DNA from 3 places in the Pseudomonas cerasi genome. Region 3 is predicted to be linked to each of the others. Evidence: riboswitches for the same ligand, from Rfam matches in the RefSeq annotation. Region 3 holds a riboswitch; each other region holds the start of a gene.
The links. Region 3 has a riboswitch for cobalamin ahead of cobW (cobalamin biosynthesis protein CobW). Riboswitches for the same ligand answer to the same signal wherever they lie in the genome.
Positions count from the first base shown of each region.

Region 1: another riboswitch for cobalamin. It lies ahead of PI739_RS21060 (ABC transporter substrate-binding protein); the one in region 3 lies ahead of cobW (cobalamin biosynthesis protein CobW).
Region 2: another riboswitch for cobalamin. It lies ahead of cobO (cob(I)yrinic acid a,c-diamide adenosyltransferase); the one in region 3 lies ahead of cobW (cobalamin biosynthesis protein CobW).

Region 1 is NZ_JAQJVM010000003.1:1,250,111-1,252,369, forward strand. Features, by position in the region: gene pmrG (lipopolysaccharide core heptose(II)-phosphate phosphatase PmrG) at 1-291, opposite strand, end outside; cobalamin riboswitch at 608-806, shown strand; gene PI739_RS21060 (ABC transporter substrate-binding protein) at 937-1,950, shown strand; gene PI739_RS21065 (FecCD family ABC transporter permease) at 1,947-2,259, shown strand, end outside.
Region 2 is NZ_JAQJVM010000002.1:517,204-519,462, reverse strand. Features, by position in the region: gene PI739_RS11525 (PQQ-dependent sugar dehydrogenase) at 1-581, opposite strand, end outside; cobalamin riboswitch at 701-914, shown strand; gene cobO (cob(I)yrinic acid a,c-diamide adenosyltransferase) at 1,006-1,617, shown strand; gene PI739_RS11515 (cobyrinic acid a,c-diamide synthase CobB) at 1,643-2,259, shown strand, end outside.
Region 3 is NZ_JAQJVM010000003.1:1,123,405-1,125,663, forward strand. Features, by position in the region: gene cobN (cobaltochelatase subunit CobN) at 1-271, opposite strand, end outside; gene cobW (cobalamin biosynthesis protein CobW) at 275-1,339, opposite strand; cobalamin riboswitch at 1,459-1,680, opposite strand; cobalamin riboswitch at 1,739-1,953, shown strand; gene PI739_RS20575 (CbtB domain-containing protein) at 2,053-2,235, shown strand; gene PI739_RS20580 (CbtA family protein) at 2,246-2,259, shown strand, end outside.

The DNA of each region.
Region 1 (2,259 bases), 130 kb from region 3:
GCCGTCGGCGTCGCTCATGCACGGGTTGCTCGAGCGGTCACAGCGTTCGGCGTGGCGAATCATCACCACCACATTGCCTTGCCGCCAGTGCTCGCGAAGGCCGGAAACGCTCAGGTTGCTGCCGACCCCCAGGTCCACCACATGCACGCCTGAGAACGCCGAGTAGAACCATGCACAGATAGCCGTCAGCACGACGGCAACGGACATCGATACGATGTGCCGATGCAATTTGTAGCGCTGACTGGTGCCCGAACGGGGAAGTACATTCTTGTTGATTATCGTGTCGGTCAAGGGACCACTCCTGCCATGAACCTATGTGTGGCGTTGACCCAGGGAGTGCCCGAGGTCTGTGCCGCTCCCGTGCAGGCAAGATAGGTTCAGCATCGTCCCGATGCGGTGAAGAAGATGTGAAAAACGTGTTGTGGCCCAGCGCCATGTTTTTCACGCGAACGCTCTGGAATGGGCCTTTGCGGTTTTACGGACGTGAACATGAAGATAATTTAAGCGTTTTTCCCGAAAGTTCAGTGCCCATCGGGACGGTTTTGGACCCACAGACCGTGTGCTGCAGCAGCTGTGCGCAAAGGATTAGCCACTAAAACGCTTATCGTTTACCATGCCGCGCGTCGGTTTCCGAGAGGAACTAACAGGGAATTCGCACGCCTTTCTCACCAGGCGAAAAACGAAACTGCCCCCGCAACTGTAGGCACCGAGCCTGCTCCATGACTGCCACTGGATCGTGATCCGGGAAGGCCGGAGCCTGGCGATGACGTGTCAGTCAGGAGACCTGCCGACCCGCTTCAATCCACTAACCGGCGGGGTGTCCGGGAAGGACATCCGCACGCGTCGGCATTTCCTGTCGTGCCCGGTGATCATCCGGGGATGTGTTTCCTGATGTGCATTGCGCCCTGGCACCTGCTCCAACGGAGACCGCATTTCATGTCGCTGCCCCGCCTCGCCGCATTCGCTGCCAGCCTGACGCTGTCCACCCTGGCCCTCGCCGCCCCCACTCAGTACCCGCTGACCCTTGAAAACTGTGGCGCGACCCTGACCTTCCAGCATGCGCCGACCAAGGCTGTCACCATTGGCCAGGCCGGCACCGAAATGCTTTACGAACTGGGCCTGGGCGACAGACTGGTCGGCACTTCCCTGTGGTTCAACAATGTATTGCCACGCTTCAAGGCGCAGAACGACAAGGTCGAGCGCCTGGCCGACAACGAGCCCAGTTTCGAGGCAGTGATTGGCAAGCGACCGGAACTGGTGGCCGTGCAACTGGAGTGGATGGTCGGCAAACAGGGCGTGGTCGGCACCCGCGAGCAGTTCCATGACCTGAAGATACCCACCTACATCCTGCCGTCCGACTGCGAAGGCAAGGACAATCTGGTCGGTGCCGATGGCACACGCCTGGAGCCGTTCCGCATCGACACCATCTACAAGAGCATCGAGCAACTGGCGCAGATTTTCGATGTGCGGGATCGCGGCGACGCGCTGGTTGCCGACCTCAAGGCCCGCCTGAGCGCAGCGATCGCCAACGTCCGGCAGAACAAGGCCAATGACGTCTCGGCGCTGTTCTGGTTCTCCAGCTCCGACCTCGCCAGCGACCCTTTCGTGGCCGGCCGCAAAGGCATTCCGGACTTCATGCTCAACAGCCTGGGCATGCGCAATATCGTTCAGTCCGACGAGGAATGGCCGACTGTGGGCTGGGAAACCATCGCCAAAGCCAACCCGAGCATTCTGGTCATCGCGCGCATGGATCGCCGCCGCTTCCCGGCCGACGATTACCTGAAAAAAATCGAATTCCTCAAGACCGACCCGGTGACCCGCAACATGGACGCGGTCAAGCATGACCGGATCGTGATCATCGACGCCGAGGGCATGCAGGCGGGCCTGCGCCTGTTCACCGGGTTCGAGGAACTGGCTGACGCCGCCAACCGTTTCAACGCTGCCAAATGAGATTGCCGATAGCGTTGGTTCATGTGCTCTGGGTCTCGGCAGTGCTGGTGCTGGCGATCATGATCGGAGCCGCGATCGGCGAAACCTCGATCAGCCTGAACGTGGTTTTCCAGGTGCTGGCCAACAAACTCTGGGGCGCTGGCTATGTACTCGACCCTATAGACGAAGGCATCGTCTGGAACTACCGGCTGACCCGCGCCATTGTCGCGGCGGCCTGCGGGGCCGGGCTGGCGATCTGTGGTGTGGTGTTGCAATCGTTATTGCGCAACCCGCTGGCAGACCCGTATCTGCTGGGGATTTCCGCAGGGG
Region 2 (2,259 bases), on a different contig from region 3:
ACCTTGGTCGCCTGCGCGCTGATCGAGGTCTGCCCTGATTCATACGGGAAGCTGATCAGGCGATCGGTATCGGCGACATACAGCTTGTTGCCCACCAGGGTCATGCCGAACGGCGAATTGAGGTTTTGCAGGAAAACCGTGCGCGTCTCTGCCACACCGTCCTTGTCTACGTCGCGCAGCAACGTGATGCGGTTGGCGCTGGGCACACCGGCACCGGCGCGGCCCATGACTTTTTCCATCACCCAGCCGCGAATGCCTTTGGAGTCATCCGGTTTGGCGGGCGAATTGGTTTCTGCGACCAGCACGTCACCGTTGGGCAACACATACAGCCAGCGCGGGTGGTCGAGGTTTTCGGCGAACGCAGCCACTTGTGTGCCCGGCGCGGCGACCGGCTTGGCGCCTTTTTCCCAGCCTACGGCAGGGGCGATGTTGACGGTCGGGATCAGCGTCTTGTTGGGCTCCGGCAGCTTGGGCGAGGGGCCTGTTCCATCCGAGACTTGCAGTCTCGAAGACTCGCCGCAGGCAGCGAGGCCGCCGGCGACCAGAAGCAACACTGCGTAGTGGGGGCTGAGTTTGAACATTGTCGATCTCCATTAACAAGGGCATGGTCCAGTAACTGATAGAGGCACCGCCAACCCGCTAGGTTCAATCACGTTCCGCGGCGACGGTGTCGATTGACGCTCCCGGTCCAACCCTCTACCCTTCGCGGTTTGTTTCAGGTGCTCTGCAATCCCCGATTGGCAGAGTGAAACAGGGAAGCCGGTGTGGGTCGACAGATCCGATCCCGGCGCTGCCCCCGCAACGGTAAATGAGTCAAGGCTGTGCCTGACGCCACTGTGTTTCGACATGGGAAGGCGCGCAGCCGGGGTGACCCGCTCATGAGCCCGGAGACCGGCCTGAATCACTCAATGACATCACGGAGGGTGATGTTCTGTGCAGGGCGTTGCCGTGCTGTCCAGTGCTGTCCTTCCGTCTGTTGTCGCCTGCCCCGAGCGGAGAACCCAGATGAACGAATCCCCCGAACGCGACGAACGCCATCTGGCGCGCATGCAGCGCAAGAAAGCCGTCATGGACGAGCGTATCGCCAGCTCGCCCAACGAGTGCGGCCTGCTGCTGGTATTGACCGGCAATGGCAAGGGCAAGAGCAGCTCGGCATTCGGCATGCTCGCCCGCGCCATGGGCCACGACATGCAGTGTGGTGTGGTGCAGTTCATCAAGGGCCGCAACAGCACGGGCGAAGAAATGTTTTTCCGCCGTTTCCCCGAGCAGGTGCGCTATCACGTAATGGGTGAGGGCTTCACCTGGGAAACCCAGGATCGCCAGCGCGACATCGCCGCCGCCGAAGCCGCCTGGGCCGTGTCTCAGGAAATGCTTCGCGATCCGGCCATTGGTCTGGTGGTGCTCGACGAACTGAACATCGCCCTCAAACATGGCTACCTCGACCTTGAACAAGTGCTCAGCGACCTGCAGGCACGTCCGCCGATGCAGCATGTATTGGTGACTGGCCGCGGTGCCAAAGCCGAATTGATCGACCTGGCCGATACCGTTTCCGAGATCGGCGTGGTCAAGCACGCGTTTCAGGCCGGTATTCGTGCGCAGAAAGGTATCGAGCTGTGAACCCTTCATCATTGAGCGCATTGCAATGAGAGCCCCGCGTGATTGTCCGGCGGTATTGATCGCTGCGCCTGCCTCCGGGCAAGGCAAAACCACGGTGACCGCTGCACTGGCACGCTTGCACCGCAACCAGGGGCGCAAGGTCCGGGTGTTCAAGTGCGGCCCGGACTTTCTTGACCCGATGATTCTTGAGCGGGCCAGTGGTGCGCCGGTCTATCAACTGGACATGTGGATGGTCGGTGCCGATGAAAGCCGTCGCCTGTTGTGGGAGGCGGCTGACGAGGCGGACCTGATTCTGATCGAAGGGGTCATGGGGCTGTTCGACGGCACGCCGTCGAGCGCCGACCTGTCCCGGCATTTTGGCGTGCCGGTACTCGGTGTGATCGACGGCACGGCCATGGCGCAGACGTTTGGCGCACTGGCGCTGGGCCTGGCGCGCTATCAGCCTGATCTGCCGTTCGCCGGCGTGCTGGCCAATCGCGTCGGCACGGTACGCCATGCGCAGTTGCTGGAGAACAGCCTGACCGAAGGCCTGCGCTGGTACGGCGCACTGTCCCGGGAAGTCGGCTTCGAATTGCCCAGCCGTCATCTGGGGTTGGTCCAGGCCAGTGAGCTCAATGATCTGGACGTGCGTCTGGACATGGC
Region 3 (2,259 bases):
CAATACCGCCGTGCAGAGAAATCAGGATGACCTTTGCGTGACGCAGCACTTCATCGACGTACAGGTCGACAGAGGCGTGATTCTGGACCTGCATCGGGTTGGCCAGACGCAGGCTGGGGTAGTCTTCGGGGAGCTGCCGGGCAGCTTCGGCCAGCAGCGCCAGGCTGGAGTCGCCGCTGCAGAGAATCACCAGCTCGGCCGGGGTCTGGCCCAGATCGGCAATATTGTCGTCAGGTACGAAACCGCCGGGCTGGGTTCTCAGTAAATGCATGGGTCAGCCGGCAATCGCAGCGTTGAGTTGCGCTTGCAGGGCTGCGGCATCCAGCTCCTGACCAATCAGCACCAAGTGTGTGGCACGCTCTTCATCGGCACGCCAGGCGCGGTCGAAGTGCTTGTCGAAACGCGTCCCGACACCTTGAATCAGCAGGCGCATCGGCTTGCCGGGAATGGCCGCGAAGCCCTTCACACGAAGAATGCCGTGCTGCACCACCAACTGATTCAGTGCATCGAGCAGGACTTTCTCGTCAGCTTGCGGCAGTTTCAGGGATATCGAATCGAACGCGTCGTGATCGTGGTCATCATGATCGTCATCGTCGTGGTGATCATGGTGGGTCTTGCGCGCATCGATATGCAGTTCGGACTCGGCACCGACACCCAGCAACACGCTGATCGGCAGGCGACCACTGCTGGCTTCGATCACCTTGACGGCAGGCGGCAACTCTTCGGCAACTTCGGCACGCACCGTCGCCAGACCTTCGGCGTCGATCATGTCGGCCTTGTTGAGGATCACCAGATCAGCGCTGGCCAGTTGATCGGCAAACAGTTCGTGCAGGGGCGACTCGTGGTCCAGGTTGGGATCAAGTTTGCGCTGCGCATCGACCTGATCAGGGAAGGCAGCGAAAGTACCAGCCAGTACCGCCGGGCTGTCGACCACCGTAATCACCGCATCGACCGTGCAGGCGTTGCGGATTTCCGGCCATTGAAAAGCCTGGACCAGCGGCTTGGGCAGCGCCAGCCCCGAGGTTTCGATCAGGATATGGTCCAGATCACCACGGCGCGCGACCAGTTCGCGCATGACCGGGAAGAACTCTTCCTGCACGGTGCAGCACAGGCAGCCGTTGGCCAGTTCGTACACCCGGCCGTTGGCTTCTTCTTCGGTGCAGCCGATCGTGCACTGCTTGAGGATTTCTCCGTCGATGCCCAGCTCGCCGAACTCATTGACGATGACCGCAATGCGCCGCCCTTCGGCGTTGTCGAGCATGTGCCGCAACAGGGTGGTCTTGCCCGAGCCGAGGAAGCCGGTGACGATGGTGACGGGAAGCTTGGCCAGTGTTTTCATCAGGTGCCCTTTGGCAATGCGGCGGGCAAACAGGACGAGAACCGCATGCAGGACACGCAGATCGGATCGCCACCGGATCACCCCGCCCGGTTGTAGTGAGAATTCTCCAGGGCCGCAGCATGTGCGGCCCGTTCGAGGCAGGTCTCCTGGCTCACGGCGGCGTGCGGCAGGCAGTGAGAAACGCCGACACGCATTCATCGCGCCTTCCCGCCGCAGCAGTGGCTGTGCAATGAACATGACCGTTTACAGTTGCGGGGGCAGCTGCGGCTTGTACCGCATTCCCGTCTTAGCTCCACTGGGTGATGTTTTACCCAGGGAGAACCTCGAGTCAGCAAGGCTACGCAGTGACTGCAGACAGGTCAATCGTTCAGATTGACGCTGCCCTGCCGCCCATGCTCTCCTGTGCGCCTTGTTTCGGGTGCCCCTCACGGGGTGAAACGGGAAACCGGTGCGCTCGCGTTGTCGAGCAAGTCCGGTGCTGCCCCCGCAACGGTAAGCGAGAGTAGGTCTGATCCACTGTGCCGCTGGCATGGGAAGGTGACCTTGCAGGCTTTGACGCACTGACGTCCTGGCCCCTCGCGAGCCCGGAGACCGGCCCGATATGCTTGCAATGACAAACCCGCGGTGGGCGGGCGCAGTTGAAACCTCCGGCATCTGCCGGCAGGCTCTTTTGCGCGTTGCCCACTTGCCGATTACCAACAAGAGGGAACGCCATGTCGACCATCAGCAGCCACGCCGCCGCGCCCAGCTCCACACGCACTCAACGCCTGACAGCCGCCATCAGCGCTGCGCTTCTCGGCGCCTGCCTGGTGTACTTCGCCGGTTTCTCGCACATCGCGGCCGTGCACAACGCGGCACACGACACCCGTCACAGCGCTGCCTTTCCTTGCCATTGAGGGCCACACAATGTTCAAGCGAAT